Regions from separate parts of the Exiguobacterium sp. CH10 genome, predicted to be linked through region 2. Evidence: predicted binding sites of a transcription regulator. Region 2 holds the regulator's gene; each other region holds the start of a gene.

Region 1 (3,586 bases), on a different contig from region 2:
CCGGCGCTTATGCGGACAAACTTGACCGAAAACGAGTCATCATCAAGATGGAGTCTTTGAATGGAGGATTATTTTTACTCGCAGGGATCGCAAGTTTGCTTTGGACGTTCGAAGCACCTGCCTTTTATGTCATCACATTCTTCCTATCCATCGTCTCTACCTTCTTATCGGTCACGCTATCGAGTTCGATCCCACTTCTATTCGAAGAGGAAGAGCTTCAACGTGCCAACTCCCTCATTCAGAGCATCATCTCCATCTCAAGTATCGGCACTCCGCTTCTTGCCGGAGCACTGTTTAAACTCATACCGATTTCAGCTTTTTTATTCAGTTCAGCCCTATTCTTCATGATTGCCGCCTTGCTTGCTTCTCGACTCACATTTCATCAGAAAGAGATTGCTCCAACCGAACAATCCACCTGGGAAGATGTACGGTCTGGTCTCTCTTATTTGAAGCAGCAACGAGTTTTATGGACTGTCGCCGTTCTAGCTGCCTTCTTGAACTTCTTTTTCGTCGCGACAGAAGTGTTGTTCCCGATAGCCGCTTTACAAGAGGTCGGCGTGTCTCCGTTTCAGTTTGGACTACTTGAAAGCATGGTTGCCATTGGATTCTTAATCGCTTCTTTACTTCACGCCTTGCCACTATTCAAAATCAAACATCGCCTGTCGACCATGCGATCTGCACTGACCATACTCAGTGTTCTATTTGTCGGCCCTGCCATTCCATTATATTTGAACTTCAACATCCTCACTTCGATTTTCTTTTTCGCAATGTTCGCCTTATTGAGTGGTTTCTTTATCGTACGTGTCAACGTTCCGATTCAATTGCTTTTACAAACGAATACGGATCCGAATTATTTAGGTCGCGTGATCGGGGTACTCGAGTCACTTGCGATGGGTATCACGCCAATCGGTTTTATTCTATTCGGGGTATTGAGTGATCTTGTACCAGTCGCACATCTATACACTGCATGTATGATTGGCCTACTCCTATGTACCTTCACGCTCACATATCGGATTCGCCATGACATCCAAGCGGAACGAGCAGCAGCTCAGTCAATTGAACAAGCATCTTAACAAAAAAAGACATCGAACGAATCAGTTCGATGTCTTCTCTGTTGACGGGAGTACCCGTTTCTCTAATAAAAATGGTCCGAATGGGATGACGGATGCCATGACGGCAAGCGTCAGCACTTTGAAGCCCCAACGGAAGCGCCACGCCATGTACATGGCCGCAAGTACGTAGGCCACAAACAAGAAACCGTGCGCTGCGCCGACAATACTGACCGCGAGTGGAATACCCGCCATATACTTCAATGGCATCGCGATAAACAGTAACAACAAGAAGGACACACCTTCTGTGTAGCCAAGCCATTTAAAATGAGTCGTAGTCATATGCGTTCTCCTTTATCTCTGTAGGCTATATCTATCGTAGCCGAAACATGAGAGGTTTGTCACAGGAGAGTGCATAAAAGTTACGAAGCTATTTGACGATTTGGTGAACGATGCAATACTTTCGTTTCGACGAAGTTGCGAAGGAACAAACCATCGACTCCGATTTTCCCTGCGTTATGTCCAGCAACCAAAATCAATACAGATACGATCAACATCGTTGGGTTCGTACTGACCGTTCCAGAGAGCAAGAAAGCCATGTTCATGACAAGCCCGAAGAACGCCGCGCTACGTGTGAGTGCACCGAGCAATAACCCTAACCCGACCAAAAATTCACCATAAGGAATGAGGATATCGAACAATCCAGCGTTTGGAATCGCAACGTTTTCTAAGAATGCAGCCCACCATCCTGCGACAGCTGGATGTTCTCCAGTCGCGAGTGTCACCGCGTTGTTTAAGAATCCCTCCGTTCCAAAGCCACCTGTGATTTTACCCCAACCTGCTGTTAACCAATGATAACCGAGCCATACACGTAACACCGTCAAGATTGCCGTAGCGATGTTATGATTTTGCCAAAATTTCGTGAACATGATGATTCCTCCTTTTCAAGAAATTGAATAAATGAATAATGTGATTACATTCACAATATACCATCTATGTTCACTATTTCACATATGAATTTTTGTTTGTTCATGATTCGTCCATATGTACGTCACACTCTATTCATATCCATCAAAAAGACGCCTACTTGAGGCGTCTTTGAGGATTTTACAAGGTCACTTCTTGAGGTGGCTGACCTTTCTTGTTCATCACACGCATCGATTCCGGCTCGATTTTGAGGATGACCAGCTTCGGATCGTCTGGTCCATCAAACCAGCCTTCGAGTTTGTCGTTCCACACTTTTTCTTTCATCGATTCATCATCTGACACAGTCGCTTTCCCTAAGATTTCTAAGTACGTGTCGCCGACCCCATCGCCATCATAACCAATCAAAATATGCGTATATGGATTCTTCTCTAATTCCTCCACCTTATCTGTATCGTTCGAGGTTGCTGTGTAGAGTGTAAAATCATCATGGAAAAATGTCATGTAACGACTATGTGGCTTCACCTTATACACGGTCGCCATCGTCCCTACATCACTTGAATCTAGGATTTTTAAAGCTGTTTCTTTTGCACTCATTCCGAATTCCTCCTTCATGATTTGTCGCTCGTATACTGTTCCCTCAAACTACACGATTAAACACAAAAAAACCTGCTCGCCGATGCGAGCAGGTATCATATTCCTTAGAAAGGAAGATTAGATTTTTTCAACGTTAGAAGCTTGTGGTCCACGAGCTCCGTCTGTGATTTCGAAAGTTACTTCTTGGCCTTCTTCAAGTGTTTTGAAGCCGTCGCCTTGGATTGCTGAGAAGTGTACGAATACGTCGTCTCCGCCTTCCATTTCGATGAAGCCGTAACCTTTTTCTGAGTTAAACCATTTTACTTTACCTGTGTTCATGAATGAACCCTCCTGAAATAAACGCTATGCGTTATAGTAGTGCCTTACTAGAAAAAACTTGACCAAAAAAAATACAAGCCTCTGGATTATCTAATGAAAAATAATCCCAAGCACTTGTGAATTATGATTCCAGCTATTCTTAATTAAGCACATATTGAATATAACACGACTAGATGCTTCTGTCTAGTAAATACTTCTGATTGCTAAAAAACGGGGTGAAACGGGTACATGCTAGAGAAGATGATGCGAGGAGGATCTTATGATGAAAAACACAAGCGACCCGCAATCAATCGCTTCGATGATTGCCTCTTATTCTGATTGGTCGGAAGAAGACCTCATCCAGCGAACACTCGAATGGCACCGCGCCACGCGCGAGACAGCTTACTCAGAGCAGCAACAATCCATCCCTTGCCGAATTCCAATGACAGAACGCATTACGCCTGTTCAAACGTCACTCCCGCTCGAACAAATGGACGGAATGGTTCGTCCTGTTTGGATGCGCCGACTCGATGCGGAATATTTGAATCTGATGCAGGTCACAAAACAACGTGTTGATGTGACAGACTATGGCGCCGTCGGGGACGGACAAACGGATTGCACGCTCGCTTTTCGTCTCGCCCTCCGCTCTAACCGCCGCGTCTTTGTCCCGGCAGGTGTATATATCGTTCGGGGCATTCGCCTTCCTTCGAACTGCGTGT
Region 2 (3,586 bases):
ACTTTAGTGTACTATTTCACAATATAGGATTCAACGACTATGCTCACTATTTCACGTAAAAGTGTCTAAAGTTTGAACACAAGTTGAACTACAGTGGAATGCATATAAAAAAGCATCATCCCATTTACGGAACGATGCTCATTTCTCATTCATCTGTTTCATTAAATCCATCTGTTCTTGCACCATCGCTTCTTTCTCCCGGCGCAGCACCCCTTTGTAGGCGACGCGTGAAATCGATAAACTGATTTCATATAGGAAGAAGAGTGGCAATGACACCATAAGGTGCGACGTCAAATCCGGTGGTGTGATGAATGCCGCGACTACGAATAGCGCGAAGTACGCATACTTACGAATTTTTGATAAGAAGTATGGTGTCACGACACCAATCCGGGTCAAGAACATCGTCACGACCGGCAATTGGAACAATAGACCGAACGGAATCGTCAGTTGCAACAAGAACGTGAAGTAATTGTTCGCCCCGATGATTTGTTCGAGTCCAAGGTCTTGCCCGAGGTCCGTCGAGATATCGAGGACGAGCGGGAATAACCAGTAGTAGGCGAACGCAAGGCCGATCAAGAATAATCCGAAGATGATCGGGATATAAGCGAGCGTACCTTTTCGTTCATTCGGATGCAGACCGGGTGCGACAAACGCCCACACTTGATACAGTAGGAATGGGCTCGCCGCAATCAGGCCGATGATGAGCGCCAAGTTCAAGTAAATCATGAGCGGGTCCGCGACCCCAAAGGCGTTCAGTTCGAGCCCGCGTTCGACGAGATCTTCTTGCAAGTACGCGAGTACATATTTGACACTCGGCAAAGCCATCAAAAAGAAGGCAAAGACGACAAATGCAGATAGCATCAGTCGTCTCCGCAGCTCTGTCAAGTGATCGGTGAGTTCCCGCTCTTGATCAGGTTGATGATTCATGGCTTACTGCTCTTTCTTTTCGATAGCTTTCTTGTCGTTCTCGTCGTGCTCGTTCATCATGCCGTTCGTTGCATTTTTGAACTCACGAAGCGTTTGTCCGGCCGCGCGACCAAACTCCGGTAATTTCTTCGGTCCGAAGATGATGAGCGCGATGATGGCGATGATGAATAGACTCGCCCCACCCGGAATCCCGACGACGAGTGATGATGCTAGTAATTCCATTATTGATGGACCCCCTCAGCGGTTGGATAGTGTTGCATAAAGTAAATGAGTGACTGCAGCTCAATCGACAAATCGATGTGATGGACGCGAACCGTGTCCGGTACGGTAAGTCGTGCCGGTGTGAAGTTCAAGATGCCCTTGATGCCGAAACGGACCAAGTCGTCTGCGACGGACTGCGCATAGGCAGAAGGTACCGTCAAAATGGCGACGTCAATCTTGTTTTGCTTCATAATCTGTTCCATCTCATCGACGTGATGAATTGGGACGCCTGACATCGTCGTGCCGACTTTTGTCTCGTCTGCGTCGAACCCGACGACGATATGTGTGTTATTGTTTTTAAGGAAGTTATAGTTGACGAATGCCGTCCCAAGGTGACCGACCCCGACCAAGGCGACATTCGTAATCTCGTCCTGATTCAGTGTCTTTCGGAAAAAGTCTAACAGATACTGCACGTTATAGCCATATCCCTTTTTACCGAGCGCACCGAAGTACGAGAAATCACGGCGAATCGTAGCCGAATCGACCTTGACCGCCTCACTCAGTTCTGCTGAAGAGACACGTTGTTTACCTGACGCGTGCAGGCTTTGAATAAATCGATAGTATAGTGGCAACCGTTTGGCTGTCGCTTGTGGAATCTTTGGTTCGTTTTGACTCAACGGAAAGAGCCTCCTTTTTACGACACGTTACAAACGAATCTGAATTTCATACACCTTGATTGTAAACGAATTCACATGACCACTCAACGAATATACCTAAAATCGCTGAAAAATACAGTATACTAAATAGAGAGAAAGGGGTTTTTTCACTTGATCCTACTGCAAGTCAATAACTTATCCAAATCCTTCGGCGTCGAGCCGATTTTAGAAAACGTCAAACTCGAAATCCAGGAAGGCGAACGCGTCGCCCTCGTCGGCCGAAACGGGGCCGGGAAGTCGACGCTTTTGAAAGTCATCGCTGGTGAATATAACTATGACTCCGGGGACATCATGAAGCCAAAAGACGTCACCATCGGCTATCTCGCCCAAGACTCAGGGCTCGAATCCGACGAGACGATCTGGAACGAGATGCTCACCGTCTTTACGGACTTGATCGAGCAAGAGAAGACGCTCCGTCGCATGGAGGCCGACATGGGATCCGAACGAATCCTAAATGACGCTGCGGCTTACGAACGTCTCCTCTCCTCTTACGATGAAGAGCAGCACACGTTCAAAGAGCGCGGCGGTTACCAGTATGAAGCGACGATCCGCTCGGTCCTTCACGGGATGCGCTTCTATCCGGACGACTTCGAGCGTCGGATCGACACGCTCTCCGGGGGACAACGGACGCGTCTCGCCTTGGCGAAGATGCTCCTTCAAAGTCCCGACCTGCTCATCTTGGACGAGCCGACGAACCACTTGGACATCGAGACGCTCGCATGGCTTGAGAAGTACTTGAGCGGCTATAAAGGCGCCGTCCTCATCGTCTCCCACGACCGATACTTCCTCGACCGCGTCGTCTCGGTTGTCTATGAGCTGTCACGTCATCGGAGCCGCCGCTTCGTCGGGAACTACACGAAGTACCTCGAACAAAAGGCCGCTCTCTACGAACAAGAGAAGAAGCAGTTTGAGTCGCAGCAAGAAGAGATTGCCAAGATGCAGGACTTCATTCAGCGAAACATCGCCCGGGCGACGACGACGAAACGGGCGCAAAGCGTACGGAAGCGTCTGGAGAAAGTCGACCGCCTCGATGCTCCGGACGGTGACGAACGCAGTGCTGTCCTCTCGTTCTCCATCAAACGACAGAGCGGGAACGATGTGTTGAGCGCGAGTGACCTCGCCATCGGTTATGAAGAACCGATCGCCCAAAATCTCCGTTTCCAACTACAGCGCGGGGAATCCGTCGCTCTCGTCGGTCCGAACGGGGTCGGAAAGTCGACACTTCTCAAAGTATTGACGAAACAACAAGCCGCTCTTACCGGTGATATCCGCTACGGGACCGGCGTCGAGATCGGCTACTACGATCAGGAGCAGCAGAACTTGTCGGACGCGAACCGTGTCATCGACGAGATTTGGAACGACTGGCCACTCATGCGCGAGCAAGAAGTGCGGAGTCTTCTCGGACAGTTCCTCTTCAGCGGCGATGATGTCATGAAGCGTGTCCACGAACTATCCGGCGGCGAACGCGCACGTCTCACGTTGGCCAAGCTGAAGCTTGAGCAACCGAACCTCCTCATTTTGGACGAGCCGACGAACCACTTGGACCTCGACTCGAAGATGATCTTAGAGAACGCCCTTCTCGACTATCCAGGTACGATTCTCTTCGTCTCGCACGACCGCTACTTCATCGACCGTCTCGCGACGCGTGTGTTAGAGATCACGCCGAACGGCATCGATGAGTATCTCGGTGACTACTCGTACTACGTCGAGAAGAAAGAAGAGATCGAAGAACTCGCACGACT
Region 3 (3,586 bases), on a different contig from region 2:
GTGGAGCGGAAGACGGGATGTACGTGATGGACCAACATGCTGCCCAGGAACGCATCAAGTATGAGTTGTTTTATGAGCAGTTAGGACGTCCAGAAAAAGAGTATCAGCTCCTGTTGATTCCGTTGACGTTGGAGTTCACACAGGAAGAGACGCTTGCCATCGAAGAAGTGCTCCCCCTTCTAGCGGAAGCTGGTATCACGTTAGAACCGTTTGGGGGAAACACGTTCCTCGTGCGCGAGATTCCGACATGGTATCCACAACATGACTTAGAGGGTACAATTCGTGATCTAGTGGAGATGGCGATTCAACAACGCTCGATTGACATCGCGAAATATCGAGAGGAAGCATCAATCCTCATGGCGTGTAAACGATCGATTAAAGCGAATCATCCACTCAATATGGACATGATGCGACAATTGATTGATGATTTAGGTCGTACGACGTCTCCATTCACTTGTCCGCATGGTCGTCCGATTCTCGTGAAGTGGAGCACGTATGAACTCGAGAAGTTGTTCAAACGTGTCATGTAATCGTCTTGTTACCTTGTTTTAATACGATGTAACGTTTATTTACGAGTCCTCATGGGAAAACTATACACATGTCACTCAACGCATCGAGGTTGAGAGGTGGCTTTTTCACTGCCTCACCCTCAAGATGTCGACATGAAATGTATATCCATGTAGGAGGAAAAGAAAATGACGAACAAACTTCAAGTTTCAAAACGAGAATTACGCCCACGATCACTACGCACGAAGTTGCGTAACGAAGGAAAAGCGTTAGGAGTTGTTTATGGTTACAAAGTAGACAGCACACCAATCGTGTTTGACGAGATGGACCTTCGTAAAATTCTTCGAGACCATGGTGACAACGCTTTGATTGAACTCCATTTCGATGGAAACAAAATCAATACGCTCGTGCACGGTTCAGAAACAAATCCGTTCACAAACTTCTATCAGCACGTCGAATTCATGGCTGTGAAGATGGATGAAGAGACAGAAGTCGAAGCGGATATCGTCCTTGTCGGCGACGCGAAAGGTGTCAAAGAAGGCGGATATCTCGCTCAGTCGCTCTATAAAGTAACGGTTTCTGCGACACCTGCCAACATCCCTGAACGCATCGAACTCGACGTGTCAGACCTCGAAATCGGTGACTCGGTGACGGTAGCGGATCTTCCAGAAGACAAAGCATACACGATTGTCTCTGAACCAGATATGCACATCGCCTCTGTGAATGAGCCGGTTGCTGAGGAAGAGGAAGAAACTGAATCAGAGGAAGGTTCGACTGAAGAAGAAGCTTCAGAAACATCTTCTGAAGAAACAGAAGAATCGACTGAAGATAAAGAATAATTGTAAAGAAAGTGCTTCGAGAAATCGGAGCACTTTTTCTTTGTCACAAATCCGCCATATGTAAACGATTACGATGTGAACACTCTGTCAATTCCCTCAAGAGGTGATTGCCAACAGAGACTGTACAGTTTATATTGTTAATGATTTCACATATTAGAACTGATACTTTCCTATTTAATTATTCAGAAAGAAGGGTTTGTGACATGGCATCAATGGAAATCCATGCACTCGAATCATTACGGAAAAAAGCACAGGCTTCCTCGCAAATGATTCATTATCGTCCAATGGAATACTTTTTACGGGCAATGTTAGCCGGGATTTTTATCGGCTTTGCTTCAATCTTCACGCTGAAAGTCGTCAACGGTATGTATTTAGCGGAATCTCCGTTCACGACACTCATCGGGGGCTTCTCGTTCGGGATTGCGCTCGTTATGATCATCTATGGGGGAGCCGAGTTGTTTACGGGGAATACGATGTATTTCACGACGTCGACACTTCGCGGCTATACAACGCTCAGCGACACGATGCTCGTTTGGTTATTATGCTTCGTCGGGAACGCACTTGGGGGAATCCTATTTGCGTTACTACTTGCACCGACTGGCGTCATCCAAGAACTTGGCATGAACAACTGGTTGTTCTCAGTCGTCGAGGGGAAAATGCATCACACGACGGTCGAAATTTTCTTCCGCGCCATCTTCTGTAACTGGATGGTCTGTCTCGCCATTTTCTTACCGAAACAAATGAAAAATGAATTCGCTCAAATTTTCTCGATGATTTTCCTTGTTGCCGTCTTCTTCGCTTCAGGATTCGACCATGTTATCGCCAACTTCGTCTTGTTCGCCTTGACGCTCGTCGTTCCACATCCTGAAACGATCAGCATGGCAGGTGCAATCCACAACTTGATTCCTGCGACATTCGGTAATATTATCGGCGGCGCCCTCTTCATGGGAGCCATCTATACATGGCTCAACTCAAAAGGTCTCCGTGAGGCACAAGAATTAGAGGAAGAAGTCGAATTAAAAGTCGTCAAAGCTGCTAAATAAATGACGTTTGTCACAAATAACGCTGGGCCTTGTCTTACCGAAGACGAGGCTCTTTTTTGTCGTATGCTCACACGTAAACTGTCACAATATCGACTCGTGACCATCAAGAAAAATACGTGTCATAATCTATATATAGGATTTTAAAAACTTTTTTGAATGTTTTTAATCCATATATAGTGAGGTGATGGGTTTTGAAATTACTGCAGTTGTATGAGGATGTTTGCGTCTTACCAGACCAAGACTTAGTACAAGAAAATGCGAATGTGGACGGAAAGTCCCCACTTGGGAAACTAGCACGACTCTCTTCAGAAGTGTCGAAAGAATTGTCGCAGACATATTTGATGTCGGAGCGCTCAAAACAGGCCGTCACTGATAACTATTTATACGTGCACGACGCCGACTATTACATCACAGGATCGACGACATGTTGTCAAATTCCACTCGGTCAATTGTTGAATGACGGTTTCCATACCGGGCATGGGACGATTCGGTCGCCAAAGGACATTCGCTCCGCCATGGCGCTCGCGTCCATCATCCTTCAAGCGAATCAAAATATGCAGCATGGGGGTCAAGCGTTCCCGATGTTTGACGTCGATTTGGCACCGTACGTCGAGAAGACCTATGAGCGCCAATTGAGCAAACTCCAATCACTCCCTGTTGACTGGGACAAGACACAATTGGAACAACTCGCAGAAGAAGAGACGATTTCGGCGACATATCAGGCGTGTGAGGCGTTCATTCATAATGCGAACTCGATGCATTCACGAGGTGGCGGTCAAGTCCCGTTCGTCTCAATCAATTACGGGACGGATACCTCAAAGTGGGGACGCATCCTCATTCGGGAGTTACTTCGTGCCACAGAACGTGGGTTAGGGAATGGAGAGACCCCGATTTTTCCTATTCAAATCTTTAAAGTGAAAGAAGGCATCAACTTCAACGAGGACGACCCGAACGTTGATCTCTTTCGTGAAGCGTGTCGCGTCACAGGCAAACGGCTCTTCCCGAACTTCTCCTTCATCGATGCCCCGTTCAATGCCGCTTACTATGATGGATCGCATGAATCTGAAGTGGCGTACATGGGCTGCCGCACTCGGGTTATGGGAAATCGCCACGGTGAGGAGACGTCAGTCGGACGTGGCAACTTATCTTTCTCCACACTCAACTTGGTGAAGATGGCGCTTGTCTCTGAATCACTAA
Region 4 (3,586 bases), on a different contig from region 2:
GCGATGCAGCCGCACCTTTCGTATCCCGTCCATGCATCGGGTTGGCACCTGGAGCGAATGGTTCACCAGCACGGCGACCGTCTGGCGTATTCCCTGTTTTCTTCCCGTACACGACGTTTGATGTGATGGTAAGGACCGATTGCGTATGAAGCGCGTCACGGTATGTTTTATGTTTCCGTACTTTTTCCATGAACGATTCGACGAGTTCGACGGCGATTGCGTCGACACGGTCGTCATTGTTACCGAATTTCGGGAAATCGCCTTCTGTTTCGAAATCAACGATGATTCCTTCTTCATTACGGACCGGTTTGACGCTTGCGTATTTGATTGCTGAAAGACTATCTGCCGTTACAGAGAGACCGGCAATCCCACAAGCCATCGTCCGTAAGATTTCTGGATCGTGAAGTGCCATTTCGATACGTTCGTACGCATATTTGTCATGCATGAAGTGAATGACGTTGAGCGTATTCACGTATAGTTCTGCCAACCAGTCGAGTGTACGGTCAAAGTCGGCATATACTTTTTCGTACGTGAGCACATCTTCTGCATTCATCTCCCAAGCAGGAGCGATTTGAGCACCGCTCTTCTCGTCACGTCCGCCATTCATGCTATAAAGAAGGGCTTTTGCCATGTTTGCACGCGCACCGAAGAATTGCATCTGTTTTCCGATCTTCATCGGTGACACACAACATGCGATACCATAGTCGTCACCGAATTGTGGCATCATCAAGTCATCGTTCTCATATTGAATCGCCGATGTTTCAATCGACATTTTCGCACAGTATTGTTTGAAGCCTTCTGGTAGCTTCGTCGACCAGAGAACGGTCAAGTTCGGCTCTGGAGCAGGACCGAGGTTCGTGAGTGAATGTAAGAATCGGAACGAGCTCTTCGTGACGTTCGAGCGACCATCTTCACTCATCCCACCGATTGACTCCGTTACCCAAGTCGGGTCACCTGAGAACAATTCGTTATAGTCTGGTGTCCGTAAGAATTTGACGATCCGAAGCTTCATGATGAAGTGATCTACGATTTCCTGAACGTCCGATTCTGTTAAACGACCAGCTTCAAGGTCACGTTCAGCGTACACATCAAGGAATGTCGAGACGCGTCCGAGTGACATCGCGGCACCGTTTTGCTCTTTGATTGCAGCAAGGTATGCCAAGTACACCCATTGATACGCTTCTTGCGTGTTTTCAGCAGGGCGACCGAGGTCAAATCCATAAGCTGCCCCAAGTTGTTTAAGTTCTTGAAGCGCACGCAGTTGTTCCGATAGTTCTTCCCGGTCACGGATGTCTGATTCAGATAAGAATCCACCCCGTTTCGCCAAGTCTTTTTTGCGTTCTGCCATCAAGAAATCAATTCCGTAGAGCGCGACGCGGCGATAGTCACCGATAATGCGTCCACGACCGTACGCATCCGGAAGACCTGTGATGATCCCTGATTTACGAGCGGCCCGCATTTCAGGCGTGTAGGCATCGAAGACACCTTGGTTATGTGTTTTACGAATCTCTGAGTAAATTTTTGTGATTTCTTCATCTGGCTCGAAACCATATGATTCTAGTGCGGCATCCACCATGCGAATCCCGCCATTCGGGTGAATCGAACGTTTGAACGGCTCATCCGTCTGAACGCCAACGACTTTCTCTAATTCTTTGTTTAAGTAACCTGGTCCATGCGACACGATTGTCGATGGTGTGTGTTGATCGACGTCCCAAACGCCTCCGCGTTCACGCTCTTCTTTTGTCAGTTCCATCACACGGTTCCAAAGAACGTTTGTCGCTTCTGTCGGACCTGCTAAAAACGTATCGTTCCCTGTGTATTCATGACGGTTCAAACGGATAAACTCACTGACATTGACTTCATTCGTCCACTGACCAGGGACAAAACCTGACCATGCGGATTTGATTTCGGTTGCCATGTTGATTCACTCCTCATTCTCGAAAGTAACTGCGTGTTATCTATACTGTGAGTGTACGTGAAAACGTGAACAATATGTTTTACAGTCTTGTGAAACTTGTAACAATCTTATGAACGTGATGACATAGCCGTTTTTGAAAGCGTTTTACAAACTGTTATATTCGATTAATTATATAGTTTGAAACAGCTGAATCCCATTTCATTAGGGTCGAACTATGATCTGTACTAATTTGATTGTTCTGTGACGAACTATACAGTTTTTGGGGTGATAAATCTCACATCACTCGGTTAGAACTTGAATTTTTGTGTCGTATCAGACACAATGAAGGCAGAACATTGTATAAGAGGAAGGGGTTCTACTCATGACGTACGAACCATTAACACCAAGCCACGCCTTTCAAGTCGGCGATCGCATCTCACTAAAGGTCGACGAAGCCGGTGAAAAGCGTGATGGATTTATCACAGAATTTGAAGATGGAGGGTTTTGGATTCGCTTTGACGATGACATCGAGAACGAAGATTTTATCGATTATCGCGACCAATTACTCGCCGGACTTTTGTCGCGTCCAATCCATGTCATCACGACACATCCGGAACTGAAACCGTTCGAGAAAATGACGTCCGAGTTACAGTATCGCGTTTATCAAGGATTCACGATTGAGAAAGTTGAATTGACAGCAGAAGGCGCGGATGCCCACATCCAACTCATCGAAGACGGTCAAACGTATACACAGACGTTACGTTCTTCAATGGAAGATGGCCAGGAGCATGTTCGCTATATTTGACGAGGGAGCGCTTTCGCTTCCTTTGTTTTTGCCTAAAGATAAGGAGACCTATTATGAATTTTACAAAACCTTTTATTAACGAGACGTGGGAACGGATGGGCTTTAACGAGCCGATGCCGGTCCAAAAAGAAGCGTTCCCCCTACTATTAGATGGAAAAGACGTGACAATCGAGGCACCGACCGGAACGGGTAAAACACTCGCTTACCTGCTCCCAGCGATTGAAAAAATCGATCCATCGAACGACCGAATCCAAGTTGTCGTTGTCGCTCCAACTCGTGAACTTGTTATGCAGATCCAACAGGTCGCGCAACGTTTCACCGAAAAAGGCGATGTTCGCATCGGCTCGTTCATTGGCGGTGTCGAATTGAAACGTCAAATCGATCGAATCAAGAAAAAGCCGCATTTAATCGTCGGGACACCGGGACGTCTCGTCGAATTGATTGACAAGAAAAAGCTGAAGCTCCATGAGACACATACCGTCATTCTCGATGAAGCCGACCAAATCATCGATAGCGGTTTGACAGAAGCGGCAGAACGCATCATCAAGCATACTGCGCATGAGCGTCAACTTGCACTCGTCTCAGCAACACTCACCGATTCACTCAAAGAGTGGTCGGCACCGTTCATGAACGAGCCGGCACATATCAAAATCGAACGTGCTGTCAGCGATCAAGTGACATACGGTTACTTGTTGACGACGCGTCGCTACAAACCAGAACTGTTACGCCGTCTTTCACACGTCGATGGCGTGAAAGCACTTGCGTTCATCAATAACCGCTCGTTCTTGCCACCACTTCGTGGGGAGCTTGAAAAGTTGAAAGTGGACTACCGCATGCTCGACAGCTTGAAAGGAAAGCGCGAACGCGTCGAGACACTCCGTGAA

What was found. The regulator Rex, encoded in region 2, represses fermentation and respiration genes when NADH is low (regulators of the CRP and FNR family bind a similar motif). The targets are predictions, from matches to a motif close to TTGTGAAATATTTCACAA.
Region 1: KNP04_RS11520 (DoxX family membrane protein) is a predicted target of Rex. The motif match lies at 2,017-2,034, and genes of this name have one in related genera.
Region 3: KNP04_RS10100 (formate/nitrite transporter family protein) is a predicted target of Rex. The motif match lies at 1,481-1,498, and genes of this name have one in related genera.
Region 4: pflB (formate C-acetyltransferase) is a predicted target of Rex. The motif match lies at 2,006-2,023, and genes of this name have one in related genera.

The regions. Positions count from the first base shown of each region.
Region 1 is NZ_JACSKO010000003.1:211,786-215,371, reverse strand. It holds gene KNP04_RS11530 (MFS transporter) at 1-1,073, shown strand, start outside; gene KNP04_RS11525 (DUF3817 domain-containing protein) at 1,095-1,391, opposite strand; gene KNP04_RS11520 (DoxX family membrane protein) at 1,472-1,978, opposite strand; gene KNP04_RS11515 (pyridoxamine 5'-phosphate oxidase family protein) at 2,157-2,570, opposite strand; gene KNP04_RS11510 (cold-shock protein) at 2,688-2,888, opposite strand; gene KNP04_RS11505 (glycoside hydrolase family 55 protein) at 3,151-3,586, shown strand, end outside.
Region 2 is NZ_JACSKO010000005.1:10,780-14,365, reverse strand. It holds gene tatC (twin-arginine translocase subunit TatC) at 139-927, opposite strand; gene tatA (twin-arginine translocase TatA/TatE family subunit) at 931-1,149, opposite strand; gene KNP04_RS13365 (redox-sensing transcriptional repressor Rex) at 1,149-1,805, opposite strand; gene KNP04_RS13360 (ABC-F family ATP-binding cassette domain-containing protein) at 1,956-3,586, shown strand, end outside.
Region 3 is NZ_JACSKO010000002.1:639,045-642,630, forward strand. It holds gene mutL (DNA mismatch repair endonuclease MutL) at 1-530, shown strand, start outside; gene KNP04_RS10095 (50S ribosomal protein L25/general stress protein Ctc) at 696-1,346, shown strand; gene KNP04_RS10100 (formate/nitrite transporter family protein) at 1,559-2,389, shown strand; gene KNP04_RS10105 (anaerobic ribonucleoside triphosphate reductase) at 2,581-3,586, shown strand, end outside.
Region 4 is NZ_JACSKO010000004.1:71,323-74,908, forward strand. It holds gene pflB (formate C-acetyltransferase) at 1-1,918, opposite strand, end outside; gene KNP04_RS12590 (hypothetical protein) at 2,280-2,702, shown strand; gene KNP04_RS12595 (DEAD/DEAH box helicase) at 2,756-3,586, shown strand, end outside.